DNA from 4 places in the Nissabacter sp. SGAir0207 genome. Region 3 is predicted to be linked to each of the others. Evidence: predicted binding sites of a transcription regulator. Region 3 holds the regulator's gene; each other region holds the start of a gene.
The links. Region 3 encodes CRP, which controls carbon source genes, mostly activating them, when cyclic AMP is high. Its sites were predicted from a motif close to ATGTGANNNNNNTCACAT; they were not measured.

Region 1 (7,450 bases), 570 kb from region 3:
TCGCGCCCATAACGCTTACACCACGCCAGTCAGACCACAGCGGCGGAACCACGCCAGCATCCGTTGCCAGCCATCGGCAGCCGCTTCCGGGTGATAGCTGGGACGGTAATCCGCATTGAACGCGTGACCGGCCTCCGGGTAGACCACTATCTCGGCCTCCGCGTTGGCGGCACGCAGCGCCTGACGCATGGTCTCCACCGTCGCTTGGGGAATGCCGTGATCCTGGCCGCCATACAGCCCAAGCACCGGGGCGTTGAGATCGACGGCAATGTCCACCGGATGCTTCGGCTGGTTCAGGGATTTGTCGCCCACCAGCTTGCCATACCACGCCACCGCCGCCTTGAGCTGCGGATTGTGGGCGGCATAGAGCCAGGCAATGCGACCGCCCCAGCAGAAGCCGGTCACCGCCAATTGGTTGGCCGCGCCGCCATTGCGGGTCGCCCAGTGGGCAGTGTGATCCAGATCGGCCAGTACCTGCTGGTCTGGCACCTTGCTGACCAACTGGCTAAAGAGTTCATCAATGCTCTGGTACTGCTGCGGATCGCCCTGGCGGAAGTAGAGTTCCGGCGCGATCGCCAGATAGCCCTCTTTCGCCAGCCGGCGGCAGAGATCGCGGATGTGCTCATGCACGCCGAAAATCTCCTGCACCACCAGAACCACCGGCAATGGGCCAGCGGCGGCGGCCGGGCGTGCCATGTAGGCTGGCATACTCTCACCCTGCGTCGGGATGGTGGTTTCGCTGGTGTACAGATCCTGTTCATCCGTATGGCGGGTGGTGGAGGCAATCGGCGCAACGGCGGGGGCAAAACCGTCGCTGGCCTGCGTGTTCAGGGGTTCATCATGTTTCATGGCGGTCTCCGCATCGTCGTAGGGTAGCGCTGTGCAGCATTAACTATAGGAAATAAAACCAGAACGGGCAGGGAGGAGACGAGCAGGGTAGACGACGGGGGAGAAACTCCGCGCCCAAGGGCGCGGAGGGAGGGACATTACTTGAAGCTGCCTTGGATGCCGATGTGGCCGACGTAGCCTTCCATATCGTCATCCATGCCTTTGCGGTACTGCACGTCGGCGTAGATCCAGGTGTTCTCTGCCAGACGGGCGGTCATGCCCGCGCCAGTCTGCCACCAGGTGGTGCTCAGGTCAGCCTGCACGTCGCTGTTGGCTACCCGCACGGTCGGGGCATCGGTGAAGTTGTGCAACACGTCCGCCGTCAGGTAGGGCTTGAAGGTCTCCTGCTCTTTGTTCTCCTGCTGGTCGCGGAACAACCGCACCCCGACGCGGCCAGTCAGCGCGCTCTCATTGACGCCAGAGACGGTAGAGATCGCATCGCCAAAGTCTTCGCTAATCAGATATTGGTAGATCAGTTGGCCCTGCGGCTCAATTTTCCAGTTCTCGCTGAGCGCGTATGGCTTGCCGCCTTCCGCGGAGAGCAGGGTACCAAAGCTGTTCTGGCGGGCATCGTAACGGCTCTCATATTTGTTGCGGTAGTAGGTGAACTGACCTACCAGATCGACGTAGCTGCCATCCTGCGCATAGCGGGTGTAGTAGCCGCCCACGCTGTAGGCATCCGTATGCAGCGAGCCGGTCTCTACCGGCTTGTCGCCGTACCGGCGCGCCTGATCCTGGTTGTCAGAGTTCTGGTAACCGAGGGTCACCATCACCCCGCCATGCACGCGGGTGCCGTTGTCCGTCTCATCCTGATAGAGGTCAGTACCAAACTGGGCAAACCAGGAGTCGGTGTCATAGCCGAAGTAGCCCGCATTGAAGGAGGTGCTGTTGCCGCCGGTACGCGCCCAGGCGAGGTTGTTGTAGTTGCGTGCGTACTGCTCGGCATCACCCATGCGCTCATGCAGGGTACCGACCGTTTGCAGGCCGTAGTAGAGGTTCAGGTAAGGGGCGACCGCGTAGCCGGGCACCTCTTCACGGTACGGCTTCACATCAGCAGGAACACGGTTGTCATCACCGCCATTGTCGCCGCCGTTGTCGCCGCCGTTGTCACCGCCGTTGTCACCGCCATTGTCGCCGCCGTTGTCGCCGCCGTTGTCGCCGCCGTTGTCGCCGCCGTTATCGCCGCCGTTGTCGTCACCGCCGTTATCGCCGCCGTTGTCGTCACCGCCGTTGTCATCGCCGCCGTTGTCGTCATCGCCATTGTCGTCGCCGTTGTCATCGGGATCGTTATATTGAGCGCGCAGATACCAGTCGTTGGTATCAGCCGAGCCTTCAGCATCCCCTTCAAACAGGTAGTAATCATAGGCGCCGATACTGACCGTATTCCCCAGTGCGAAGGTGGCGTGGCTTTGATCCTGAATCTCCACCACCTCGATGCCATTGCCCTCGGTGGCGGCACCATCGCCCCGGCCATTGATATACAGGGTGAAATTACTGCCGCTGGCGGCATTGGCGGCGATGATCTTGTCGCTCTGGCTGCTGGCACCGCCCTCATTCAGCTCGGTATTGAGGTAGAAGCTGCCACTGCCCGACAGCGACTGAGTGGTCAGGGTTTTGTAGTCGCCCTCTGGCGCGAAGTGGACGCTGCTGTTGTCCATCGCCAGTGAGTTGACCGTGGAGCTGGCGCTCATGTTCCAGGTACTGTCCTTGGCCGTCAGGTCGATATTGCCTTGGGACGCGCCATTGAAGGTGGAGTCCAGCAGCCCCATGGTGAGCTGGTTCGCCAGATTGTCCTGCGCTTCCACCACCACGTTGCCGGTCACGGTGCTGCCATTTTCCGCCGTGAAGTTCAGCTTGGCGGACTGGGCCTGCAACTCGGCGCTTTTGGTGGCGTCGGCTTGGTTAGCGACATAGATCGCCTGACCCTGGCCTGCGTTCAGGTCAGTATGGTTAAAATCCACTGTCCAGTTGCCGCCATCCGCGGCCAGAGCCGGGGAGGATTGGTGGCTGGTCAGGCTCGATTGGGTGAGGTTTAGGGTGCCGCCCTGCTCGCTGGCGGCCGCACCGGTGCGCTGTTGCAGCACAATGGCGGCGCTGTTTTCAGACTGGTGATCAATATTCAGCTGGTTGCCGGTGACGGTGGCTTGGGTATCAATTTCGATGGAGTGGCTGTTGGCGCCGAGGGTGATGAGCGTGGCGTCCTGCGTGGTGCCCGCCAGAGAGACGCTACTGCCGCCGTGCGCCTGCACGGTCAGGCTGTCAGCGCCGGTGCTGGAGAGGGTGCTGTCTGTCAGCGTGACTGCGGCTTTTTGGTCAACGGCGATGGCTGAGGCACTCTTACCGGTGGTGGAGAGTGAGGCGTTGGTGGCAGTGACGGTGCTCCCTTCGCCACTGGCGGTCACTGCATGGCTGCCTGTCCCGCCGGTTTTAACGCTCAGATTCCCGGTTTCGACGCTGTTTTTTTTGCCGTTGAGATTGATGCCAGCGCTGTTGTCGCCTGCGGTGGTGACCGACATATCCGCCATAAGGCTGAAGGTATTATTATCACCCTCCAAATAAACACCGTCTGAATTAATATTATTGGTTTTAATTGTCAGTGGGCTCAATAATTCTACGGTGCTACCATTCCGAGAATAAATACCTTTGGCACTCTCGCCGGTGGTGGAAATGCTAGTGGTCGTTCCCCTCTTAGTACCGTTATCGTCAATTATTTTGATATTTTCTTCGAAGACTCTTCCACCATCATGGACATAAATGCCGTGTGAATTATTGCCAGTAGTAACAATAGATAAATCACCTGGGTAGATAGTTAAACTATGCGGACTCTCCGCGCTGTTGCCACTGATATTGATGGGTGGAGCATTATCATTACCACCGTCATTAATTTCGGTGGCGTGCGTGGTGGCGCTGAATCCGACGCCGCCAACGGCGAGCATTAACGGTAAGGCTTTAAGTATATTTGAGGCGAGAGGGGTGCGTACTGTATTGAGCGTTTTCAATTGTTCATCCTTGTAGAAAGTTTTATGCAGAAAATGGGAAAAATGCGCAGCCTGAAATTCTAATTCCTAAAAAAATAAGCAAACATTTATTTGTTATTTAATTTCCATTAAGGATTGTTTAATTTGGAGACTAACAATTAGGAAATTTATTTATTTAATCTAAATGAGTTAAATTCTAATTATTCAATTCTTGGCGTAACCTTGGGGTAGACTGGGTAAGGGGCATGGCTGTTCAGCTCTTGCCACCTATCGGCGAGGTCTGTTCACGCGCGATATTTTTCAGCCAGCAGAGGGGCCGGGTAGGGTGGCAGGCACTGGTATGGAAGCGGAAAAGGGTGCGATAATGGCGTTAATGTGAATCTTGTCACATTAATTTGGCAACTTGTGCATACGTGTTGCATTGGCAGTGATGGTTATCACAAAAAATTAACTGATTTTTCAGTACACTCTCTTTTTATTCCCGGCAAAGCGTTGTTAACAGGAGTTTCCTATGTCTAAGTCTGATGTTTTCCACCTTGGCCTGACCAAGGCTGACCTGCAGGGTGCCACCCTGGCGATCGTACCCGGTGACCCAGAGCGCGTAGAGAAGATTGCCCGCCTGATGGAAAACCCGGTCAAGCTGGCGTCCCATCGTGAGTTTACGTCATGGCGCGCCGAGCTGGACGGCAAGGCCGTGGTGGTCTGCTCGACCGGCATCGGTGGCCCCTCCACCTCCATCGCGGTGGAAGAGCTGGCGCAACTGGGCGTACGCACTTTCCTGCGCATCGGCACCACCGGCGCCATCCAGAACCACATTAACGTCGGCGACGTGCTGGTCACCACCGCGGCCGTGCGCCTTGATGGTGCCAGCCTGCACTTCGCACCGATGGAGTTCCCGGCCGTGGCCGATTTCGCCTGTACCACTGCGCTGGTAGAGGCCGCCAAGGCAGTGGGCGCGACCACCCATATCGGCGTCACCGCCTCCTCCGACACCTTCTACCCCGGCCAGGAGCGTTATGACACCTTCTCTGGCCGCGTGGTGAACCGCTTCAAAGGCTCGATGGAGGAGTGGCAGGCAATGGGCGTGATGAACTACGAAATGGAGTCCGCCACGCTGCTGACCATGTGCGCGAGCCAGGGGCTGCGTGCGGGCATGGTGGCAGGGGTGATCGTCAACCGCACCCAGCAAGAGATCCCGAATGCCGAAACCATGAAGCAGACCGAGAGCCACGCGGTGAAAATCGTGGTCGAGGCGGCGCGCCGTCTGGTGTGATTGCTTTGCCAACATGAACAGGGCGCTGCGGCGCCCTTTTTTTATGGCGGCAACTTTGCACAACTCAAGGCTTGTTTACCCAAGGTTACAGGCAGGATGGCCGTTAGGCAGGTATTCTGATGGGTCTGCCCGTTTATCAGATGGAGTGACCTGTGACAATTGCCAGCATCGTGGCCGATACCCTGGAGCTGGTGCGCCAGCATGAGCAGTGGGCCGCGCCCGTGGTTTTCCTACTGGCATTCGCCGAATCGATGGCGTTTCTTTCGCTGCTGGTGCCCGCCACCCTCATCTTGCTGGGCGTCGGCGCACTGATTGCCGAGGCCGGGCTGGCCTTCTGGCCGATCTGGACGGCCGCCGCTATCGGCGCGTTTTTGGGAGATTGGATCTCCTTCTGGATTGGCGATCGCTACCAGCATCAGGTCAGCCAACTCTGGCCCTTTACCCGCCAGCCGCAGTTGTTGGCGCGCGGCCACGACTTCTTCGCCCGCTGGGGAGTGATGGGGGCCTTTTTCGGCCGCTTCATCGGCCCCTTGCGGGCAGTGGTGCCGCTGGTGGCGGGCATGTGCGGGATGCGCCAGCAGCACTTCCAACTGGCGAACGGCGTGTCGGCGCTGATCTGGGCCAGCCTGATGCTGATGCCGGGGGCTTTTGGCATCGACTGGCTGCGCGGGCTGTTCTGACCGGGGTCGCCACAATCTTTGCGAGCCGGGTTCCGGCGCAAGAATGCGTTCTGGACAGGCCCCGCCACTTTCCTTAACGTGGCAGGTTCACGGTGATTGAGGGCGAAACCGGCATGGAGATCAGCATCCTTTACACCCTGCTGGCGGCAGTGGCGGGCCTCGGCGGCGGTTGGCTCTGCGCAGCCATGCGCCACCAGCAGCGGCAGGCCCGGCACGGCGCCGCGCTGCAACTGGCGGAGCAGGCACTGGCGCAGGAGCAGCAGGCGCGCCAGACGCTCGCCACCCAAGAGCAGCGCACCCGCCAGCAACTGCGAGACAGCGAACTGGAGTTGCGGACGCTCTACGGCGAGGTGGCCGCCGGGCAGGAGCGGCTCCAGCAACTGGCGCACTGGCGCGCGGAGTGTGAGCAGCTCAATCAGGAGCTACGCGCCCAGCGTGAAATCAACAGTATGCAGGAGGCGGAGCTGCGGGAGGTGACCATCCGGCTGGAGGAGACCCGGCTGGCGGCCGAGGAGAAGCAGCGTTTGCTGATGAACAGTGAGCAGCGCCTCAGCACCCAGTTCGAGCAACTCGCCCACCGGGTATTTGAGCAGACTGGCCGACGGGTGGATGAGCAGAACCGCCAGAGTTTAGATCGGCTGTTGCTGCCGCTGCGCGAGCAACTCGACGGTTTCCGCCGCCAGGTGCAGGAGGGCTTCGGCCAGGAGGCGCGTGAGCGCCACACCCTGGCCCATGAGATCAAAAACCTGCAACAACTCAATGCCCGGATGGCGCAGGAGGCGCTCAACCTCACCCGCGCGCTGAAGGGCGACAACAAACTCCAGGGCAACTGGGGGGAGCTGGTGCTCAGCCGGGTGCTGGAGGCGTCTGGGTTGCGCGAGGGGCATGAGTATGAGACGCAGGTCAGCATCCGCCTCGACGGCAACAGCCGGATGCAGCCGGATGTGATTGTCCGCCTGCCGCAGGAGAGGGATGTGGTTATCGACGCCAAAATGTCGCTGGTGGCCTACGAGCGCTACTTCAACAGCGTTGATGACGCCGAGCGGGAAGCGGCGCTCAATGAGCATCTCGCCTCCCTGCGCGGCCATATCCGGCAGCTTGGCCGCAAGGATTACCAGCAACTGCCCGGCCTACGCTGCCTCGATTACGTGCTGATGTTCATTCCGGTGGAGCCAGCCTTCCTGCTGGCGATTGACCGTGAGCCAGAGCTGATCAACGAGGCGTTGCGCCACAATATCATGCTGGTCAGCCCCACCACGCTGCTGGTGGCGCTGCGTACCATCTCCAACCTCTGGCGCTACGAGCAGCAGAGCCAAAATGCGCAACGCATCGCCGAACGCGCCGCCCGCCTGTATGACAAGCTACGCTTATTTGTGGATGACATGGAATCGATGGGCCAGAGCCTCGACAAAGCGCAGCTAAGTTATCGGCTGGCAATGAACAAACTGACACAAGGGCGTGGTAACCTTATAGGACAGGTTGAAGGTTTCCGGGCCATGGGCGTTGAAGTAAAACGGCCTATCAGCCCATCACTGGCCGCCGTCGCCCGGGCGGAAGAGACGCCGGACGGCGTATGGCCAGAGCCGGAGGTGCCGCAGGAGGATCAGCGGCCCGGCTATCCGCTGCCAGAG
Region 2 (7,450 bases), 380 kb from region 3:
GAGAATGGCAAGCGCCTGCTCACCTTCGGCGGCGACCACTTCATCAGCCTGCCGCTGCTGCGCGCGCACGCCAAGCACTTCGGCAAGATGGCGCTGGTGCATTTCGATGCCCACACCGACACCTACTCCAACGGCAGCAAGTTCGATCACGGCACCATGTTCTTCCATGCGCCGAACGAAGGGCTGATCGACCCGGATCACTCGGTGCAGATCGGGATCCGTACCGAGTTCGACAAGGATCTGGGCTTTACCGTGCTGGATGCCGCGCAGGTCAATGACCGCAGCGTGGATGACATTCTGGCGCAGGTGAAACAGATCGTTGGCGACCTGCCGGTCTACCTGAGCTTCGACATCGACTGCCTGGATCCGGCCCACGCGCCGGGCACCGGCACCCCGGTGATTGGCGGCCTGACCTCTGACCGCGCGCTGAAGCTGGTGCGTGGCCTGAAAGATCTGGGTCTGGACATCGTCGGCATGGACATCGTGGAAGTGGCCCCGGCTTACGACCAGTCCGAGATCACCGCGCTGGCCGCGGCGACGCTGGCGCTGGAGATGCTGCACGTGCAGGCGGACAAGAAGGGCGCCTAAGCCTCTCCCGTCCCAATAAAGAAAAAGCAGCCCAAGGGCTGCTTTTTTTATGGGGCTTGGATTACTTGCCGGCGGCGATGCGCTCACGGATATGTTTGGCGCGCGCCTCGGAGGAGGGGTGATCGTCAAACCAGCCGATGCTGTTGCCCTGTTCCAGCTTTGCCAGCTTCTCAAAGCTGGTGGCGAGGCCATTCGGGTCGATGCCGCGCTGCTTCAGCAGGTCAAAGGAGTAGTCATCCGCCTCGGACTCCTGCTTCTGGGAGAACTGGGCGTTAACGAACTTCTCGCCGATGTCCGCCAGTTCCGACTGCGAGAGCGCGCCGGTGATGCCGCCCAGCGAGGAGGCGGCGGTGCGCGCGGCAGTGGTGGCGTAGGCCACCTGCATCGCCTTGCGGGTGTGGCCGAGCGCCACGTGGCCCATCTCATGGCCGAGCACGCCCTCGACCTCATTGTCATCCATCAAATCCATCAGCCCGCTATAGACGCGGATGCAGCCGTTCGCCATCGCCCAGGCGTTGACGTCCTTGGTCAGGTAGACCTTGTAGTTGGCTGGCTGGCCGTTGATGTTATCGCCGAGCGCGGCGGCGATTTTGGTCAGCCGCTGGCTGTACTCGCTGCTCGCTGGCGCGATCTGGGCTTTGCTGTCCATCTCTTCGCAGGACTGGACGCTCAGGGCCTTCACCTGCGCATCACTGAGGGTCGCCGCCTGAAAAGCCTGCGCGCCGGATTGCAGTAAAGATTGGGAGTTCATGTTCTGGCAACCCGCCAGCAGGGCGGTGATGCCAATGGCTAACAGCGCAGGGCGCATCTTCATACAATTAACTTCCTGTGAGGTATAACAAGGGAACCGGCAAAGCATAACCCAACCGTAAAGAAAACGTTAAGCTATGCGACAGACATGGCCCGGCATAGACCATTTTTCCGAAAATGTGCGGCAAAATGGCTGACAAGTTGTGATCCCTTTCACAAATAGTTTTAAGGATTGCCGATTCAATGCGGAGTCTGACAAAATGCCTCACTTATTAGCTTCTTTAATCCGACCTGGAGTTGAACATGTCCTCTCGTAAAGAGCTTGCCAATGCCATCCGCGCGCTGAGCATGGATGGGGTGCAAAAAGCCAAATCCGGCCACCCCGGCGCCCCGATGGGGATGGCGGATATCGCCGAAGTGCTGTGGCGTGACTACCTGAACCACAACCCGGTCAACCCGCACTGGGCTGACCGTGACCGCTTCGTGCTCTCCAACGGCCACGGCTCAATGCTGATTTACAGCCTGCTGCACCTCACCGGCTATGACCTGCCGATTGAAGAGCTGGCCAACTTCCGCCAGCTGCACTCCAAGACCCCGGGTCACCCGGAGTATGGCTATACCGCCGGCGTCGAGACCACCACCGGCCCGCTGGGCCAGGGTATCGCCAACGCGGTGGGCATGGCGATTGCCGAGCGCACGCTGGCGGCGCAGTTCAACCGTCCGGGCCACGACATCGTTGACCACTACACCTACGCCTTCCTGGGCGACGGCTGCATGATGGAGGGGATTTCCCACGAAGTCTGCTCGCTGGCCGGCACCATGAAACTCGGCAAGCTGGTGGCGTTCTATGACGACAACGGCATCTCCATCGACGGCCACGTTGAGGGCTGGTTCACCGACGACACCGCCGCCCGCTTTGAAGCCTACGGCTGGCACGTGGTGCGCGGCGTGGACGGCCACGACGCCGACGCCATCAAGGCGGCGATTGAGGAAGCGCGCCGCGTGACCGACAAGCCGTCGCTGCTGATGTGCAAGACCGTGATTGCCTTCGGCTCGCCGAACAAAGCTGGCACCCACGACGCGCACGGCGCGCCGCTGGGCGACGCTGAAGTGGCAGCCACCCGCGAGGCGCTGGGCTGGCACCACGGGCCGTTTGAAATCCCGCAGGACATCTATGCCCAGTGGGACGCCAAAGAGGCCGGTCAGGCGAAAGAGCAGGCGTGGAACGAGCAGTTCAGCGCCTACCAGCAGGCCCACCCGGAGCTGGCGGCCGAGTTCAGCCGTCGCCTGAACGGCGAGCTGCCGGCAGAGTGGCAGGCCCAGTCGGACGCCTTCATTGCCAACCTGCAGGCCAACCCGGCCAAGATTGCCAGCCGCAAGGCCTCGCAGAACGCGCTGGAAGCCTTCGGCAAACTGCTGCCGGAGTTCCTTGGCGGCTCCGCTGACCTGGCGCCGAGCAACCTGACCATGTGGTCCGGCTCGACCTCGATTGGCGATGACCCGGCAGGCAACTACATCCACTACGGCGTGCGCGAGTTCGGCATGACCGCCATCACCAACGGTATCGCGCTGCACGGCGGCTTCCTGCCGTACTCCGCGACCTTCCTGATGTTCGTGGAGTATGCCCGCAACGCGGTGCGCATGGCGTCGCTGATGAAAATCCGCAACGTCTTTGTCTACACCCACGACTCCATCGGTCTGGGTGAAGACGGCCCGACCCACCAGCCGGTGGAGCAGCTGGCCAGCCTGCGCGTGACCCCGAACATGAGCACCTGGCGTCCGTGTGACCAGGTAGAGTCGGCGGTGGCGTGGAAGTACGCCATCGAGCGCAACGACGGCCCGGCGGCGCTGATTTTCTCCCGCCAGAACCTGGCGCAGCAGCCGCGCACCGACGCCCAGCTGGCGGACATCGCCCGCGGCGGCTACGTGCTGAAGGAGTGCGACGGCACGCCGGAGCTCATCCTGATTGCCACCGGCTCGGAAGTGGAGCTGGCGGTGAGCGCCTGCGAGCAGCTGACCGCCGAAGGCCGCAAGGTGCGCGTGGTCTCCATGCCGTCCACCGACGCCTTCGACAAGCAGGACGCGGCCTACCGCGAATCCGTGCTGCCGAAAGCGGTGAGCGCGCGGATTGCGATTGAAGCCGGTATCAGCGACTACTGGTACAAGTACGTCGGCCTCAACGGCGACGTGGTGGGCATGACCACCTTCGGCGAATCTGCCCCGGCAGAGAAGCTGTTCGAGCTGTTCGGCTTCACCACCGACAACGTGGTGAACAAGGCGCGCGCCCTGCTGGGCTGAGCCGTTCCCCGCTGACAGGCGCCCCCCGGGGCGCCTTTTTTATGGGCGTTGAACCGGCAGGATTGCCCAAGTTGGCGCTATTTTCCCCACCCTGACGGCAAAAGCGGCGGGTGTTGCTGGTTTTTGCAACGATCGCGCGGCCTTTCACTGACAGCGGCGTCAGATCATTTTCTTTGCGATTGCTTTGGTTTATGCTCGGCTGAACCGTTTCAGTTCAGGGAAATCCCTGCAAAATGAAGAGTGTGACGGCGATCACAATATCCATGTGATGATGTAAACGTGACGTGAGGAATTCCCCACGGGCGCGCCCTGCATTACTCTATGAAGCTGCTTTCATTACCGCAACTCAGGGAAACGCATGACAATCCGCATTGCGATAAATGGCTTTGGCCGCATTGGCCGCAGCGTGCTACGCGCGCTGTATGAGTCCGGCCGTCGGGCGGAGATCTCCGTGGTGGCAATCAACGAGCTGGCGCAATCCGAAGGGATGGCGCACTTGCTGAAGTATGACACCAGCCACGGGCGTTTTGCGTGGGACGTGCGGCAGGAGTGCGACCTGCTGATGGTCGGTGACGATACCATCCGTCTGCTGCATGAGCCGTCGCTGGCGGCGCTGCCTTGGGGTGAGCTGGGCGTGGATGTGGTGCTGGACTGCACCGGCGTGTATGGCAGCCGCGCCGATGGCGAGGCGCACCGCGCCGCCGGGGCGAAAAAGGTGCTGTTCGCCCATCCCGGCGGGCATGATCTGGACGCGACCGTGGTCTACGGCGTTAACCATCTGGCGCTGCACAAGGAGGATCGGATTGTCTCCAACGCCTCCTGCACCACCAACTGCATCATCCCGGTGATCAAGCTGCTGGACGACGCCTACGGCATCGAGTCCGGCACCGTGACCACCATCCACTCTTCCATGAACGACCAGCAGGTGATTGACGGCTATCACCCGGATTTGCGCCGTACCCGCGCCGCCAGCCAGTCCATTATTCCGGTGGACACCAAGCTGTCGGCGGGCATCACGCGCATCTTCCCGCAGTTCCAGGATCGCTTTGAGGCGATCTCGGTACGGGTGCCGACGGTCAATGTCACGGCCATCGATTTGAGCGTTTTTGTCGGGGCCTGCGTCAGCGTCCGTGACGTCAACCTGCTGTTACAGAAGGCCGCGCAGGGGGCGTTTCGTGGTATAGTTGACTATACGGAACTACCATTAGTCTCGATAGATTTTAACCACGATCCGCACAGCGCCATCGTTGATGGCACCCAAACGCGGGTCAGTGGGCAGCACCTGATTAAGACGTTGGTCTGGTGCGACAATGAGTGGGGCTTTGCCAACCGGATGTTAGACACCACCAGGGCAATGGCCGCAAGCGGTTTCTAGTACGGTGCACCGGCCTCTGCCGGCTCACCGCTCAAGCAACTTTAAAGAGAATCAACGAGAGGGTTCACCATGTCTGTAATTAAAATGACCGATCTGGATCTGGCCGGCAAACGCGTCCTCATCCGTGCTGACCTGAACGTGCCGGTAAAAGAGGGCAAAGTGACCTCTGACGCACGTATCCGCGCCTCGCTGCCGACCATCGAAGCGGCACTGAAGCAGGGCGCGCGCGTCATGGTTACGTCCCACCTGGGCCGCCCGACTGAAGGTGAGTATAACGAAGAGTTCTCGCTCCAGCCGGTGGTGGATTACCTGAAAGACAAACTCTCCTCGCCGGTACGTCTGGCAAAAGAGTACCTGGAGGGCGTTGAGGTTGCAGAAGGTGAGCTGGTCGTGCTGGAAAACGTCCGTTTCAACAAGGGCGAAAAGAAAGACGACGAAACGCTGTCGAAGAAATACGCCGCGCTGTGTGACGTGTTTGTGATGGACGCCTTCGGCACCGCGCACCGTGCGCAGGCTTCCACCCACGGCGTCGGCAAGTTCGCGCCTATCGCCTGTGCCGGCCCGCTGCTCTCCGCTGAGCTGGAAGCGCTGGGCAAGGCGCTGGGCAACCCGGCCCGCCCGATGGTTGCCATCGTGGGCGGCTCCAAGGTTTCCACCAAGCTGACCGTGCTGGACTCCCTCTCCAAAATCGCTGACCAGCTGATTGTCGGCGGCGGCATCGCCAACACCTTCGTGGCGGCGCAGGGCCACAACGTCGGCAAATCCCTGTATGAAGCTGACCTGACGGATGAGGCGAAAAAGCTGCTGGAAACCTGTGACATTCCGGTCCCGACCGATGTGCGCGTGGCCACGGAGTTTTCTGAAACCGCCCGTGCAACGTTGAAATCTGTCAACGACATCAAAGATGATGAACAAATCCTCGACCTGGGTGACCAGTCCGCGGAGCGTCTGGCGGAGATCCTGAAAAATGCCAAGACCATCCTGTGGAACGGCCCGGTAGGCGTCTTCGAGTTCCCGAACTTCCGCAAAGGGACTGAAATTGTCGCGCAGGCCATCGCCGACAGCGAAGCCTTCTCCATTGCAGGTGGTGGTGACACTCTGGCAGCAATCGATCTGTTCGGAATTGCTGACAAAATTTCCTATATCTCCACCGGTGGCGGTGCGTTCCTGGAGTTCGTGGAAGGCAAGAAACTGCCGGCAGTTGTGATGCTGGAAGAGCGTGCTAAGCAGTAATTAACTGGCGGGCCGCCGCTGCGGCCCGTTCATGCTGTTCCGTCTGGCACCGCCGGGCGGAGGGGCTTACCGATTCATTTCTCTACGGCCGACGAAAACAGGACGACGTAATATGTCTAAAATTTTTGATTTCGTAAAACCGGGTGTCATCACAGGTGATGACGTTCAGAAAGTGTTCCAAGTTGCGAAAGAGAACCAGTTCGCACTGCCAGCAGTTAACTGCGTGGGCACCGACTCCATCAACGCCGTGCTGGAAACTGCCGCTAAAGTCAAAGCGCCGGTTATCGTCCAGTTCTCCAACGGCGGCGCGGCCTTCATCGCCGGCAAGGGCCTGAAATCTGACCAGCCGCAGGGGGCTGCCATTCTGGGTGCCATCTCTGGCGCGCACCACGTGCACCAGATGGCGGAACACTACGGCGTGCCGGTAATCCTGCACACCGACCACTGCGCCAAGAAACTGCTGCCGTGGATCGACGGCCTGCTGGACGCTGGCGAGAAGCACTTCGCTGCCACCGGCAAACCGCTGTTCTCCTCCCACATGATCGACCTCTCTGAAGAGTCGCTGGAAGAGAACATCGAGATCTGCTCCAAGTACCTGGCACGCATGGCGAAGATCGACATGACCCTGGAGATCGAACTGGGCTGCACCGGCGGTGAGGAAGATGGCGTTGACAACAGCCACATGGACGCCTCCGCGCTCTACACCCAGCCGGAAGACGTGGCGTACGCTTACGAGAAGCTGAACGCCATCAGCCCGCGCTTCACCATCGCGGCCTCCTTCGGTAACGTGCATGGCGTTTACAAGCCGGGCAACGTGAAACTGACCCCGACCATCCTGCGCGACTCTCAGGAGTTCGTCTCCAAGAAATACAACCTGCCGCACAACAGCCTGGACTTCGTGTTCCACGGCGGTTCCGGCTCCTCCGCGCAGGAGATCAAAGATTCCGTCAGCTATGGCGTGATCAAAATGAACATCGATACCGACACCCAATGGGCAACCTGGGAAGGTATCCTGAAGTACTACAAAGAGAACGAAGCCTACCTGCAAGGCCAGCTGGGTAACCCGAAAGGCGACGACCAGCCGAACAAGAAATACTACGACCCGCGCGTCTGGCTGCGCGCGGCTCAGGCGTCCATGGTGACTCGCCTGGAGCAGGCGTTCAAAGAGCTGAACGCGGTAGACGTACTGTAAGGCCATCTGGTCTG
Region 3 (7,450 bases):
AAGACCGAAAACGTCGGCCCTTACCAGAATGTGCCTTCCAAACCAATCACCCTGCTTTCCGCCAAAATCCTGCCTTAACCCGCAGCGGGGCCAGCCGTGGCTGGCCCCGTTTCGCCCCGACCTTTTATCCGTCGCCCTGCGTCCCGAATGCCAATGTCTATACTTAGCCGCAGGCAGGCGAAACAGTGCCTGCCCTTACCGGACGCATTAACCGGCCAAAAGGAGGTCTACCGTGGCGAAAAAGATGACGCTCAGGCAAAAAGAGAAGCTGTTTGATCAGCGGAAAAATGCCAATTTTCAGGCAAGCACGGCCCTTGATGGCCACCAGATTAAGGCGGTCACGCTGCCCGCCGACGAGGCACTGGCGCGTCTGGAGGAAGTGAGGGCCAACTATGAACGATAAATTTGGCGATGGCGCCGATCCCTATCTCTATGCCAACTCCCAGGTACTGAAAAACAAGCTGGGCATCCGCAAGGCCGCCACCCTGCTGGAGGCGGAACTGGCGCTGACGCCACTGCGCGCCGCGACCATCCCGCTCGGGCCGCGCGAGTGCGGGCTACCGCACCTCTGCGCCATCCACCAGACGCTGTTCCAGGATCTCTATGAGTGGGCTGGCGAGTTGCGCGAAATGGATATCTATAAGCAGGATACCCGCTTCTGTCACTTCGCCTACATTGAGAAAGAGGGCAACGCGCTGATGCAGGCGCTGGAGGATGAGGAGTACCTGGCTGACCTGCCACGTGACAAACTGGTGGAGCGGCTGGCGTACTACTACTGCGAGTTGAACGTGCTGCACCCGTTCCGCGAGGGCAATGGCCGGGCGCAACGCATCTTCTTTGAACAATTAGTGATTCACGCCGGCTATGTCATTGACTGGTCGCGCGCGGATCATGAGGGCTGGGTAGCGGCCAATGAGAAGGCGGCGTTTGGCGATCTCAGCGATTTGACCGCCATTTTCAATAAAGTCGTGAGCGAACCCGGCGAAAATGAGTAGAATTGCCCGGTGATGTTCTGCCGGATCTGCCCATGCTGCTGTTGATCGATAACTACGACTCCTTCACCTATAACCTGTACCAATATTTCTGCCAGCTCGGCGCTGAGGTACAGGTTATCCGCAACGACCACATTGACCTGGATGGCATCGCCCGGCTGGCACCGGCGCAGTTGGTGATCTCGCCCGGCCCCTGCACGCCGGATGAGGCGGGCATTTCGCTGGCCGCCATCCGCCACTTTGCCGGTAAGCTGCCGATTCTGGGCGTCTGCCTTGGGCATCAGGCGATGGCCCAGAGCTTCGGCGCGCGCATTGTCCGCGCCCGGCAGGTGATGCATGGCAAGACCTCGCCCATCCGCCATGATGGCGAAGGGGTGTTCCAGTCGCTCAACCAGCCGTTGACCGTTACCCGCTACCACTCGCTGGTGATTGATCCACCGAGCCTGCCCGACTGCTTCCGCGTCACCGCCTGGACGGAGCGCGACGGCGCGCAGGATGAGATCATGGGCATCCGCCACCGCACGCTGCCGCTGGAGGGGGTGCAGTTCCACCCAGAGAGCATCCTGAGCGAACAGGGTTTGCAGCTGCTGGGCAACTTCCTCGCCCGCTGACGGCAACAATTTGCCGCCGCAGGCGATTTCCGGTTGCCTGTAAGTGATTTATTATGCATATTTCCTGATTATAATTTCATGGGCTGTGGCGGCATCGGGTCGTGGCGGCTGGTCTGATGGCAGAGGGAGAGCGGTATGACAGATAAATCAGCAGTGGGTCGTGACACGTTTGATCAGGTGATTTTGCCTGTTTATGCACCGGCACAGTTCATTCCGGTGAAGGGCAAGGGCAGCCGGGTCTGGGATCAGCAGGGCAAGGAGTATGTGGACTTCGCTGGCGGCATCGCGGTGACCGCGCTTGGCCACTGCCACCCGGCGCTGGTGGCGGCGCTGCACCAGCAGGGCGAAACGCTCTGGCACGTCAGCAACGTCTTCACCAATGAGCCGGCGCTGCGTCTGGCGCAGAAGCTGATTGACGCCACCTTCGCCGAGCGTGTCTTTTTCGCCAACTCCGGGGCAGAGGCTAACGAGGCCGCCTTCAAGCTGGCGCGCTACTACGCCTCCCACCGCCATAGCCCTTACAAGAGCAAAATCATCGCGTTCCACAATGCCTTCCACGGCCGCACGCTGTTTACCGTGTCGGTGGGCGGCCAGCCCAAGTACTCCGACGGCTTCGGCCCGAAACCGGCGGACATCGTCCATGTGCCTTACAACGATCTTGATGCGGTGAAAGCGGTCATTGACGACCACACTTGCGCCATCGTGGTGGAGCCGATTCAGGGCGAGGGCGGCGTGACACCCGCAGACGCTGCGTTCCTGCAAGGGTTGCGCGCGCTCTGTGACCAGCATCAGGCACTGCTGGTGTTTGATGAGGTGCAGAGTGGCATGGGCCGGAGCGGCCAGCTCTTCAGCTACATGCACTACGGCGTGACGCCGGACATCCTGACCACCGCCAAGGCGCTGGGGGGCGGTTTCCCGGTCAGCGCGATGCTGACCACCGAGGAGATCGCCTCGGCAATGACGGTCGGCACCCACGGCACCACCTACGGCGGCAACCCGCTGGCCTGCGCGGTGGCTGAGGCGGCATTGGATACCATCAACACCCCGCAGGTGTTGGCGGGCATTGAGGAGCGTCGCCAGCACTTCCTGAAGGCGCTGGAGGCGATCAACCAGAAGTATGCGATCTTCAAAGAGGTGCGCGGCATGGGGCTGTTGCTGGGCGCAGAGCTAAGCGAGCCGTACCAGAACAAGGCCCGCGATATACTGACGGCCGCGGCGGAGCAGGGGCTGATGATGCTCAACGCCGGGCCGAATGTGCTGCGTTTTGCGCCGTCGCTGGTGATCGAGTTTGATGACATCCATGAGGGCATGGCGCGGCTGGAGAAGGCCATCGCCACGCTGGCGGGTTAAATTCCCCTCTACTCTGAAGCCGCCTCCGGGCGGCTTTTTTGATCGCGCCTCACGCGGCGCGCCAGCCAGATGCCGTGGTGCGGGCGCTGTCGCCAGGCCAGGCTGGAGATGGTGTTCATCGCGCTGAGATGGGAGAGGATGCGGCGCAACGGGCGCTCCATCTCGGTCACTGGCATCTCCGGCGCGCTGTCCGGCGCACGGAACATCGGCCCTGACGAGGGGCTGCCGTCGGCCGGGCCGTCATACATCAGCCGCTGCTGGCAGCTCTGGAGCGCAATCTCACAGGTTTCCAAATACTCCTGCGCCAGCGCCGGGGTCAGCATGTAGTGATCGCGCGCCAGAATGGTCATCGCGTTCAGGTGCTCAACAATCGACTGGCTGTGCATCACCCAGAGCCGCATGTCAGTCAGGTAGTGGGAGTTGAAGCCCGGCTCCTGCATCGCCTGATTGAGGGCGGTGTAGAGGGTGTTGTGCGCCTGATTGGCCATGATGCGGGTATAGGCCAGCTTTGCCGGGTCTGGATCGGCGCTGAGCAGCAGGCGGATCGCCTCCTGATAGGCTTCCAGCGCCTGCCAGGCATTGTCGCGCAGCTTGCCACTCTGCCACTGCGGCCAGAGCCAGATGGTGCTGCCGAAGGCCAGCGCGCAGCCAATCAGCGTGTCTACCAGCCGTGGGATCAGGAAGTTGGCGCCATTTTGCGTCACCAGTTGCAGCGTATAGACCGCCGTGATGGTCAGCCCCACCATGCCCAGCCCGTAGTTATTGCGCAGCACCAGATAGGCGGCCAGCATGATTAACACCATCAGGCCCAGCATTGCGGCCTGCGGCAGTTGCAGGTGCAGTACACCGGCGGCCAGCACCAGCCCGGCTAACGTGCCGATGGCCCGGTGCTGGATGCGCACGCGGGTGGCGTTGTAGCCGTTCTGGATCACCAGCAGCGCGGTGAGCAGCACCCAATAGGGTTTCGGCAGGTCAAAGAACAGGCCAATCGAGCTGCCGAGCGCCAGCATCACGCCGACACGTGCGGCGTTGCGCAGTGACATCGAGCGCCAGGAGAGGTAGCGCTTCAGCGCTGGCCAGAAGGGCAGGCGGTTGCGGCTCTCCATCAGGTTGCGGCGATAGAGCGGCCGCTGGGTGTGCAGCAGGCGCGCGATGCGGCTGAAGTGGTAGTAGCAGAACTGGCCGACCGGATTATCAGGGTAGCGGTTGGCAATCTTCTCCAGCGCCGCCAGTTCGCCGCCCATCTCAAAGCGGGCGGAGCGGCGGTGGTAGAGCAGGTCATCGGCAATCATCCGCAGCCGCTTGGCGATCACCTCCGCATTGCGGCGGATAATTGCCTCTGCCTGGCTCTGCGCCACCAGTTTCTGCACCTCCTCTGGCTGGTGCAGGCTGACGGTAATGTGCTCCTGGAGATCGAGCGCTACCTGAAAGGCGCGGAACAGCCGCCGATAGTGCGGGTGGCGTTCGCCGGAGAGCATATGCAGTTGCTGGTAGACCTGCACAATCAAGTCCATCACCTTCTGCTGGCGTTTGAGCAGCGGGGGGAGGGCAGTGTCTGGATCCAGATGCTGGGTCAGCAGGCTGTACTTGGCCTCAACGTAGTCACCCAGTTCGCGGTAGAGCAGGCTGAGCGATTCACGCATCGGCTGCTCTTTCCACAGCCGGAACCAGCCCCAGGTAAACAGCCCATACCAGAGCGTGCCGAGCAGGAATAGCCCCGGCGCCTGCCAGAGCGGCGTGGTGCCAGCCATGCTGAGGGTAAAGATGGCCGCCACCAGCGTGCCGTTGAGCAGCCGGCCATGCAGCGGGCTGAGCTCGCCTGTCACGCCGAGCAGCAGCGCCAGCGCCAGCAAAATCAGCGGCAGCGGCCAGTGGGCGTAGAGCAAGAGCAGTTGCAGTATCAGGCTGCATCCGGCGAACAGCGTGCCGCCAATGGCCAGACGTTTTACATAGCGCCGATGGGGCGTGTCGAGACCGGCGATGTTGCAGCAGGCGGGCACCAGTGAGAAGAGCAAGCCGACCTGGAGCTGGCCGAACAGCAGCGCGATGGCCGCAGGCAGGCAGAGCACCAGCGTTTGCCGCAGGGCGTAGTTGACTTCAGGATGGTAAATAAGGCGGCGCCACATGTTCAATCAGGGAAGAACGGCGCAGTGCGGGGGGCCGCAGCTGCGCCGTGTTGATCCGGGATTAACGGGTGCCGTAGACGACAATCGTTTTGCCGTGGGCGGAGATCAGGTTCTGATCTTCCAGCATTTTCAGGATGCGGCCGACGGTTTCGCGGGAGCAACCCACGATTTGGCCAATCTCCTGGCGGGTAATCTTGATCTGCATACCATCGGGGTGGGTCATGGCATCAGGCTGTTTCGCCAGATTGAGCAGGGTCTGGGCGATACGGCCAGTCACATCCAGGAAGGCGAGGTTGCCCACCTTTTCGGAGGTAACTTGCAGGCGGCGCGCCATCTGGGAGGAGAGGCGCATCAGGATGTCCGGGTTGACCTGGATCAGCTGACGGAATTTCTTGTAGGAGATCTCCGCCACTTCACAAGCCGTTTTGGCGCGTACCCACGCGCTGCGCTCCTGGCCCTCTTCGAACAGGCCAAGCTCGCCGATGAAATCCCCTTGGTTGAGGTAGGAGAGGATCATCTCTTTGCCCTCTTCATCCTTGATCAGCACGGCGACCGAACCTTTCACGATGTAGTAGAGCGTTTCAGCCTTTTCACCCTGGTGAATCAGCGTACTTTTGGAAGGGTATTTATGAATATGGCAGTGAGACAGGAACCATTCGAGAGTAGGGTCTGTTTGCGGTTTGCCGAGAACCATTTGCTTTTATCCTCTGTTGTAATCGCTGCCCAAAATCACAGGGCTCAGAGTTCCCTGTACGGCGTTTTGAAAATACGCCTCTTTCAAGAGTATTAACTGTCTGATAATGCTGCAAGGCGGAGGCTGAAAAGTCGCCAAACGGCGGCCTCGTCGTTCCATTGAAAACCTGACCTTGCTCCATACAGAACATTTTGTTTCGGGTTTGTTTTATCACAGCCTGAACCGAGTGTCTTCTGTTGTCTCGCTTCAGCATGATGAAGATCGGCCCGATTGCCTGTTTGGCTGCGAGGGGTTAGGCTATTTTCAGAAAATAATCGGAGGGTGAGGCTATGCAGGCACGGGTAAAGTGGGTGGAAGGGCTGACGTTTCTGGGGGAGTCCGCGTCGGGTCACCAGATCTTGATGGATGGCAATGCCGGTGACAAGGCACCCAGCCCGATGGAGATGGTGCTGATGTCCGTGGGCGGCTGTAGCGCGATTGATGTGGTCTCCATCCTACAGAAGGCGCGGCAGGATGTGCGCGACTGTGAGGTGCGCCTGACCTCAGAGCGCCGCGACGAGGTGCCGCGCACCTTTACGCACATCAACCTGCACTTTGTGGTGAGCGGCAAGGGGCTGACGGAGAAGAGCGTGGAGCGCGCCGTCAACCTCTCGGCAGAGAAGTACTGCTCGGTGTCGCTGATGCTGGGCAAGGCCGCGTCAGTGACCCATAGCTTTGAGATTGTCAGCGTCGAGTGACGCCCAGGGGGGCGGCCCGCCGCCCCCGTTTACTTGATGATTTTCCCCTCCAGCAGCCGCTGCACCAGCGGTGCCATGATCAACTCCATCGCCAGCCCCATTTTGCCGCCCGGCACCACTAATGTATTGATATGGGAAATAAATGAGCCTTGCAGCATAGCTAGCAGATAGGGGAAATCGATCGCCCCCAGCCCGCGGAAATGGATCACCACCAGACTCTCATCCAGCGAGGGGATCGCCTTGGCGGCAAACGGGTTGGAGGTGTCCACCGTCGGCACGCGCTGGAAGTTGATATGGGTGCGGGAGAACTGCGGCGTGATGTAGTTGATGTAATCCTCCATCGACCGTACCACCGAGTCCATCACCGCCTCGCGCGAGTGGCCGCGCTCATTGGTGTCGCGGATCAGCTTCTGGATCCACTCCAGATTGACGATCGGCACCACGCCGACCAGCAGATCCACATGCCGCGCCACGTCGTGGTGCTCAGTCACTACCCCGCCATGCAGCCCCTCGTAGAACAGCACGTCGGTCTCCTCCGGCAGCGGGTGCCAGGGGGTGAAGGTGCCCGGCACCTGATTGTAGGGCACCGCCTCGTCATAGGTGTGCAGGTACTTGCGCGCCTGCCCGTTGCCCTCACGCCCATACTGGATGAAGGTCTGCTCCAGCAGGCCGAAGTCATTGGCCTCCGGGCCAAAGTAGCTGACGTGCCGGCCCAGGTCGCGCGCCTTGCGGATCGCCATGTCCATCTCTGGCCGGGTGTAGCGGTGGAAGCTGTCGCCCTCCACCTCGGCGGCGCGGATGTTCAGTTGCTGGAAGATTTTGCGGAACGCCAGGCTGGTGGTGGTGGTGCCGGCTCCGCTGGAGCCAGTGACGGCGATGACCGGGTGTTGGGCTGACATAGTTTCAAGACTCCGTGAGAGGTGATGCCTGCATACCGTGC
Region 4 (7,450 bases), 190 kb from region 3:
TACTGATGGTGGAATCCGAAGCGGATCTGCTGAGCGAAGACCAGATGCTGGGCGCTGTGGTCTTCGGCCACGACCAACAGCAGGTAGTGATTGAGAACATCAACGCACTGGTTGCTGAAGCAGGCAAAGCGAAGTGGGACTGGCAGCCGGAAGCGGTGAACGAAGCCCTGCACGCCCGTGTGGCGGAGCTGGCTGAATCCCGTCTGGGTGATGCCTACCGCATCATCGACAAACAAGAGCGCTACGGCCAGGTTAATACCATCAAGGCTGACGTTGCTGCTGCTCTGCTGGCACAAGATGAGTCGCTGGACGAAGGCGAGATCATGGATGTGCTGGGCACCATCGAGAAGAACGTCGTACGTAGCCGTGTGCTGCGTGGCGAGCCGCGTATCGATGGCCGCGAGAAAGACATGATCCGTGGTCTGGACGTGCGCACCGGCGTACTGCCGCGTACCCACGGCTCGGCGCTGTTCACCCGTGGCGAAACTCAGGCGCTGGTAACGGCCACTCTGGGTACCGCACGTGATGCGCAGAACCTGGATGAGCTGATGGGCGAGCGCACCGACAGCTTCCTGTTCCACTACAACTTCCCTCCGTACTCCGTAGGTGAAACCGGCATGGTCGGCTCACCGAAGCGTCGTGAGATTGGCCACGGCCGTCTGGCGAAGCGTGGCGTGCTGGCAGTGATGCCGGAAGCAGACTCCTTCCCGTACACCGTACGTGTGGTATCTGAGATCACCGAATCCAACGGCTCCTCCTCCATGGCGTCCGTGTGTGGTGCTTCTCTGGCACTGATGGACGCTGGCGTGCCGATCAAAGCCGCTGTTGCGGGCATCGCGATGGGTCTGGTGAAAGAGGGTGAAAACTTTGTGGTTCTCTCTGACATTCTGGGTGACGAAGACCACCTGGGTGACATGGACTTCAAAGTGGCAGGCAGCCGTGAAGGCATCACCGCCCTGCAGATGGACATCAAAATCGAAGGCATTACCCGCGAAATCATGCAGGTTGCCCTGAATCAGGCCAAAGGTGCGCGTCTGCACATCCTGGGCGTGATGGAGCAGGCCATCAGCACCCCGCGTGGTGATATCTCTGAATTCGCACCGCGCATTCACACCATCAAAATTAATCCTGATAAAATCAAGGATGTGATTGGCAAAGGCGGCTCGGTAATCCGTGCGCTGACCGAAGAGACCGGCACCACCATCGAAATCGAAGATGATGGCACCGTGAAGATCGCAGCGACCGACGGTGACAAAGCGAAATACGCTATCCGTCGTATCGAAGAGATCACCGCTGAGATCGAAGTGGGCCGTATCTACCAGGGTAAAGTAACCCGTATCGTTGACTTCGGTGCCTTCGTGGCCATCGGCGGCGGTAAAGAGGGTCTGGTACACATCTCTCAAATCGCTGATAAGCGCGTTGAGAAAGTGACCGACTACTTGGAGATGGGTCAGGAAGTGCCAGTGAAAGTACTGGAAGTTGATCGTCAGGGCCGTGTCCGCCTGAGCATCAAAGAAGCGACTGCCCAGTCTACAGAAGCGGCTGCGCCTGAAGCAGAATAACTGTTGATGCAGTTTTACAGCGCCTTACCGCCGGTAGGGCGCTGTTCGTATCGCGAGGGCAGGAGGCTTTCGTGTTAAGCAAGCGGATGACAGGACGATCATCCAATGTTTGTCTTCGGGAGTGGGAAATGAAGCCTTTCTTGCGCTGGTGTTATGTTGCGACAGCACTTATGCTGGCAGGATGCAGCAACCATGATTGGCGTAAAGACGACGTTCTGGCAATTCCTTTGCAGCCTACGCTGCAGCAGGAAGTGATCCTGGCGCGCATGGAACAAATCCTTGCCAGCCGGGCGTTGACAGATGATGAGCGTGCGCAGTTGTTATATGAGCGTGGAGTGCTGTATGATAGCCTTGGATTACGGGCGCTGGCGCGAAACGACTTTTCACAGGCGCTGGCGATTCGTCCCGACATGCCGGAAGTTTTCAACTACCTGGGCATTTACCTAACGCAGGCAGGCAATTTTGATGCTGCCTATGAAGCGTTTGATTCTGTACTAGAGCTTGATCCAACTTACAACTACGCGCGTTTAAACCGAGGCATCGCACTGTATTACGGTGGCCGATACCCCTTAGCGCAGGATGATCTGCAGGCGTTTTATCAAGACGACCCAAATGATCCCTTCCGTTCGTTATGGCTTTACCTGGTGGAGCGAGAGATCGATCCCAAGCAGGCTGAAGCAGCGCTGGAACAGCGTTACGAAAAAGCGGACAGAGGGCAATGGGGATGGAATATTGTCGAATTCTACCTTGGCAACATCAGTGAAAGTACGCTGATGGATCGCCTGAAGGCAGATGCAACGGATAACACTTCGCTCGCTGAGCATCTCAGTGAAACTGACTTCTATTTAGGTAAACACTACCTGAGTCTGGGGGACAAGAGCAGCGCTTCGGCACTGTTCAAACTGACGGTCGCTAACAACGTTCATAACTTTGTTGAGCACCGCTATGCATTGTTGGAATTGGCGCTATTAGGCCAAGAGCAAGACGACCTATCAGAATCGGACCAGCAATAGCTGACGGACACTTATCAGCCTGATTTACCTTGGTTTTACCATCGTCAAATCGCCTTAACAGGCGAGGGTTTTTTTGTCCGTTTATTAACTTATTTGAGCCGGTTCACACTTTTCAATGAAAATGACTGAAAATTTTCTCGACGAGTTACGTAGACTGGCCGCCATCTCTCATGAGGCACGTGTACATGACTACTGAGTTTGAAACCTCTTTTGCTGACCTGGGGCTTTCCGCTCCTATCCTTACCGCTCTGACTGAAATGGGTTACGAAAAACCCTCTCCGATTCAGGCGGAATGTATCCCACATCTGCTGAACGGCCGTGACGTACTGGGTATGGCACAGACCGGCAGTGGTAAAACCGCCGCGTTCTCGCTGCCGCTTCTGCACAATGTCAAAGCGGAGCTGAAAGCGCCACAGGTGCTGGTACTGGCACCGACCCGTGAACTGGCTGTTCAGGTTGCTGAAGCCTGCACCGAGTTCTCCAAACACATGCACGGCGTCAACGTGGTTGCCCTGTACGGCGGCCAGCGTTATGACGTACAGCTGCGCGCACTGCGTCAAGGCCCACAGATTGTGGTCGGTACGCCGGGCCGTCTGCTGGACCACCTGAAGCGTGGCACCCTGGACCTCTCTAACCTGAGCGGTCTGGTACTGGACGAAGCTGATGAAATGCTGCGTATGGGCTTCATCGAAGACGTCGAAACCATCATGGCGCAGATCCCGGCTGAACATCAGACCGCGCTGTTCTCCGCGACCATGCCGGAAGCGATCCGTCGCATTACCCGTCGCTTCATGCAGGAGCCGCAGGAAGTGCGTATCCAGTCCAGCGTGACGACTCGCCCGGACATCAGCCAGAGCTACTGGTCTGTCTACGGTATGCGCAAAAACGAAGCGCTGGTGCGTTTCCTGGAAGCAGAAGACTTTGATGCGGCGATCATCTTCGTACGCACCAAAAACGCGACCCTGGAAGTGGCTGAAGCGCTGGAGCGCAGCGGTTACAACAGCGCCGCGCTGAACGGCGACATGAACCAGGCGCTGCGTGAGCAGACCCTGGAGCGCCTGAAAGATGGCCGCCTGGACATCCTGATCGCAACCGACGTAGCGGCCCGTGGCCTCGACGTTGAGCGCATCAGCCTGGTGGTAAACTACGATATTCCGATGGATTCTGAATCCTACGTGCACCGTATCGGCCGTACTGGTCGTGCAGGCCGTGCAGGCCGCGCGCTGCTGTTCGTTGAGAACCGCGAGCGTCGTCTGCTGCGCAATATCGAGCGCACCATGAAGCTGACCATTCCAGAAGTAGAACTGCCAAACGCAGAACTGCTGGGTGAACGCCGTCTGGCCAAGTTTGCCGCTAAAGTACAGCAGCAGCTGGAGAGCAGCGATCTGGACATGTACCGCGCGCTGCTGGCTAAGCTGCAACCGGAAGAAGAGCTGGACATCGAAACCCTGGCTGCCGCGCTGCTGAAGATGGCACAGGGCGAGCGTCCGCTGATTCTGCCGCCGGACCCGGTATTCAAACCGCGTCAGCGTCGTGAGTTCAACGATCGTGACGATCGTCGTGGTGACCGTCCGGATCGTGGCGATCGCCGTGATGCACGCGATGGCGACCGTCCGCGTCGTGAGCGTCGTGAAGTGGGCGATATGGAGCTGTATCGCATTGAAGTGGGTCGTGATGATGGCGTTGAAGTGCGTCACATCGTTGGCGCGATCGCCAACGAAGGCGACATCAGCAGCCGTTACATTGGTAACATCAAGCTGTTCGCAACCCACTCCACCATCGAGCTGCCGAAAGGTATGCCGGGCGATCTGCTGTCGCACTTCACCCGCACTCGTATCCTGAACAAGCCGCTGAACATGCAGCTGTTGGGTGATGCGCAGCCGCGTGAACGCCGTGAGCGTCGCGAAGGCGGCGCTGGTGAGCGTCGTGAAGGCGGCCGTGGTGGTCGTACTTTCAGCGGTGAACGCCGTGAAGGTGGTCGTGGTCGTCCGTTCAACGGTGAACGCCGTGAAGGTGGCGAGCGCCGCCCAGCGGGCAACCGTGACGGCCAGCGCGCCCCGCGTCGTTTCGGTGATGCGTAAGCACAACCGGTAATATAAAAAAACCAGCCTGCGGGCTGGTTTTTTTTTGCCTGAAATTCAGCGCACTTAACGGATGCGGCTCTCTTTCACCAAATCCGGGTGCACCTGCGCCACGATCTCAAAGGAGCGCAGGCGAGCCTGATGGTCAAAAATCTGGCCATTGATCATCAACTCATCCGCCTCTGTCTCACGCAGCAGCGCTTGCAGGCCATGACGGACGCCCTGTTGATCACCCACCACCGACATCCGCAGCGACTGCTCCACACCAAAGTGTTCAGCCGGTGACCAGAGGCTGTTGATGTCATCAACCGGCGGCGGCAGGGGGCCGGGGTGCCCACGGCGCAGGTTGATAAACTGCTGCTGGTTGGAGGTGAACATGCGCTGTGCCTCCTCTTGGGTATCGGCGGCAATCACGTTGACGCAGACCATCGCGTAGGGCGTAGGCCAACGTTCAGATGGCTTGTAGTTGCTACGGTAGACCGCCAGTGCCTGATAGAGCATGTCGGGCGCGAAGTGGGAGGCAAAGGCAAATGGCAGGCCAAGCGCCGCCGCCAACTGGGCGCTATAGAGGCTGGAGCCAAGCAACCAGATGGGCACATGTAGGCCCTGACCCGGCACGGCCTGCACCGGCTGGTTCGGCTGGGCATCGCCAAAGTAGAATTGCAACTCCTGCACATCCTGCGGGAAGTTGTCCACCTCACCGGAGAGATGGCGACGCAGGGCGATCATGGTGCGCTGATCGGTACCCGGCGCACGGCCCAGTCCCAGATCAATGCGATCCGGGTAGAGGGTGGCGAGGGTACCAAACTGCTCGGCAATTACCAGCGGGGAGTGGTTCGGCAGCATTACGCCGCCCGACCCGAGACGGATGGTCTGGGTGCCAGCGGCGAGGTGGCCGATCAGCACGGAGGTGGCAGCACTGGCGATGCCGGTCATGTTGTGGTGTTCAGCCAGCCAATAGCGCTGATAGCCCCACTTTTCCGCATGTTGTGCCAGATCGAGCGAGTGGCGGAAGGCATCCGCCGGGCGTTTGCCTTGCGGCACCGGAGCCAGATCCAGTACCGAAATCGGGACAATTTCGGAAGGTGTCGTCTGTTGTATGGACATAGTCATTACTCACGGTTTATACACTGGCAAAATAGCTCGCCAGCTAATGATAAACTTGAGTATCGTTCATTTTGCCTATTTTGAATACAGGATGGCCTTAGGTGAATGTGCGCTCCGGTTGCTGGCACTCCGCGCTATTGGCGCAGTACCAGGCCCGGCACGCGGTGCCAGTAACCGTTGCAGTCCACGCCTGCTGGCAGTGTCTGTCTGGCCGCACCCTGCTCATTGGCGCGGAACTGCTCCAGCTTCGCCAGATCCTGCGTGGAGGCGGGAGAGAGGCGCACGATGTCCACACAATCAGCCATGCCCGGCAGATCGTTCACCAGGTTATAACAGTAGCCGCTCTGCGTCTGGATGCCGTTGAGCACGAATACCTGCTGCTGCTCTTGAGACAGTACCGTGCGCCCGGTCGGGTAGTGGATGCAGCAAGTTTCACACTGATCCTTGGCGCGGTTCTCCGAGCGGGCAGTAAAGCAGCGCGCCGAATAGGCCAGCGGCAGGTGGCCATAACCCATCACCTCCACCTCAAACGCGCCGCGGATGCCCAGTTCGTCGCACTGCGTTAACAGCGCGGCCAACCACTGCCGTGATAGCTCGACCGGCATGACCCAGCGCACCATGCCCTGACGGTGCAGCAGGCGCAGGGTATAGGCGTTGTAGCAATTCAATGCATGGCCGGCGACAAAGGGCAGGTGGCGCTCCGCCGCCATGTTCACCGCCGCCAGATCGTTGGCCTCCAGCAAAAACTCACCGTTCTCCACATAGCGTTTCAACTCTGTCAGCTCAGAGGGGGCCTGCACCAGTGTCAGGGTAGAGAGCACCACCTGCTTGCCAACCGCCGCCAATGCCTTTGCCAGCGCCAGCCAGTCGCCCACCTTCATCTCCCGCCGCTTGCTGCACACCGTCTCCCCTAAATAGAGGATGTCAGCGCTGCTGTCCGCCGCCGCCTGATAAAAAGCCTCAACCGTGCCTTTTGGCCAGTAGTACTGGATGGCACCCAATGCGTATTTCATGCGGTTTCCCTTACTGCCATTTGCGGTGATAGGCACCCAGCGTGGTCTGGGTTCCCTCTGACAGCGCGCCCAGTGCTTCCATCCAGGCGGGCTGCGGGGTAAAGGTCTCTGGCGCGGCCTTGCAGCGATCAATCGCCTGCCGCCAGATGCGGGTAACACTGCTGACATACGCTGGGCTGCGTTGGCGCCCCTCGATCTTCACGGAAGCAATATTGGCGGCCAGCAGTTGCGGCAGCAGGGCCAGCGTGTTGAGGCTGGCTGGCTCTTCCAGCGCATGGTAACAGCTGTCGCCCACCCGGTAGCGCCCCTTGCAGAGCGTCGGATAGCCAGCATTTTGCTGCGGGCCGTAGCGGTCAATCAGCACATCATTCAGCCGTGCCTCCATGCCCTGTGGCGTCTGTTGCCAGCGCACAAAGCGCGCCGGGGAGCAGGCACCCACGGTGTTGGGGGATTCACCCGTCAGGTAGGAGGAGAGATAACAGCGCCCCTCGGCCATGATGCAGAGGCTGCCAAAGGCGAAGACCTCCAGCGGCACCGGGCTGCTGCGAGCCAACTGGTTGACTTGATGCATGGAGAGCACCCGTGGCAGCACCACGCGGCTGACGGCAAAGTGGCGCTGGTAAAACGCGATGGCCTGCTCATTGGTGGCGGAAGCCTGCACCGAGACATGGCGC

Region 1: a site for CRP is predicted at 4,240-4,257, ahead of udp (uridine phosphorylase). Genes of this name have one in related genera too.
Region 2: a site for CRP is predicted at 3,877-3,894, ahead of epd (erythrose-4-phosphate dehydrogenase). Genes of this name have one in related genera too.
Region 4: a site for CRP is predicted at 2,667-2,684, ahead of yrbN (protein YrbN). Genes of this name have one in related genera too.

What each region holds. Positions count from the first base shown of each region.
Region 1 is NZ_CP028035.1:3,636,897-3,644,346, reverse strand. It holds gene C1N62_RS16335 (dienelactone hydrolase family protein) at 16-849, opposite strand; gene C1N62_RS16330 (autotransporter outer membrane beta-barrel domain-containing protein) at 987-3,404, opposite strand; gene udp (uridine phosphorylase) at 4,378-5,139, shown strand; gene C1N62_RS16320 (DedA family protein) at 5,292-5,819, shown strand; partial or broken gene rmuC (DNA recombination protein RmuC) at 5,933-7,390, shown strand.
Region 2 is NZ_CP028035.1:648,173-655,622, forward strand. It holds gene speB (agmatinase) at 1-588, shown strand, start outside; gene C1N62_RS02815 (M48 family metallopeptidase) at 650-1,402, opposite strand; gene tkt (transketolase) at 1,642-3,636, shown strand; gene epd (erythrose-4-phosphate dehydrogenase) at 3,995-5,011, shown strand; gene pgk (phosphoglycerate kinase) at 5,081-6,244, shown strand; gene fbaA (class II fructose-bisphosphate aldolase) at 6,357-7,436, shown strand.
Region 3 is NZ_CP028035.1:273,129-280,578, forward strand. It holds gene ppiA (peptidylprolyl isomerase A) at 1-78, shown strand, start outside; gene C1N62_RS01160 (YhfG family protein) at 233-403, shown strand; gene C1N62_RS01165 (putative adenosine monophosphate-protein transferase Fic) at 393-995, shown strand; gene C1N62_RS01170 (aminodeoxychorismate synthase component II) at 1,028-1,603, shown strand; gene C1N62_RS01175 (aspartate aminotransferase family protein) at 1,739-2,953, shown strand; gene C1N62_RS01180 (YccS/YhfK family putative transporter) at 2,962-5,079, opposite strand; gene crp (cAMP-activated global transcriptional regulator CRP) at 5,141-5,773, opposite strand; gene C1N62_RS01190 (OsmC family protein) at 6,103-6,510, shown strand; gene C1N62_RS01195 (phosphoribulokinase) at 6,540-7,409, opposite strand.
Region 4 is NZ_CP028035.1:460,883-468,332, forward strand. It holds gene pnp (polyribonucleotide nucleotidyltransferase) at 1-1,562, shown strand, start outside; gene nlpI (lipoprotein NlpI) at 1,691-2,575, shown strand; gene yrbN (protein YrbN) at 2,697-2,771, shown strand; gene C1N62_RS02140 (DEAD/DEAH family ATP-dependent RNA helicase) at 2,761-4,656, shown strand; gene C1N62_RS02145 (luciferase-like monooxygenase) at 4,723-5,763, opposite strand; gene C1N62_RS02150 (U32 family peptidase) at 5,898-6,776, opposite strand; gene C1N62_RS02155 (peptidase U32 family protein) at 6,787-7,450, opposite strand, start outside.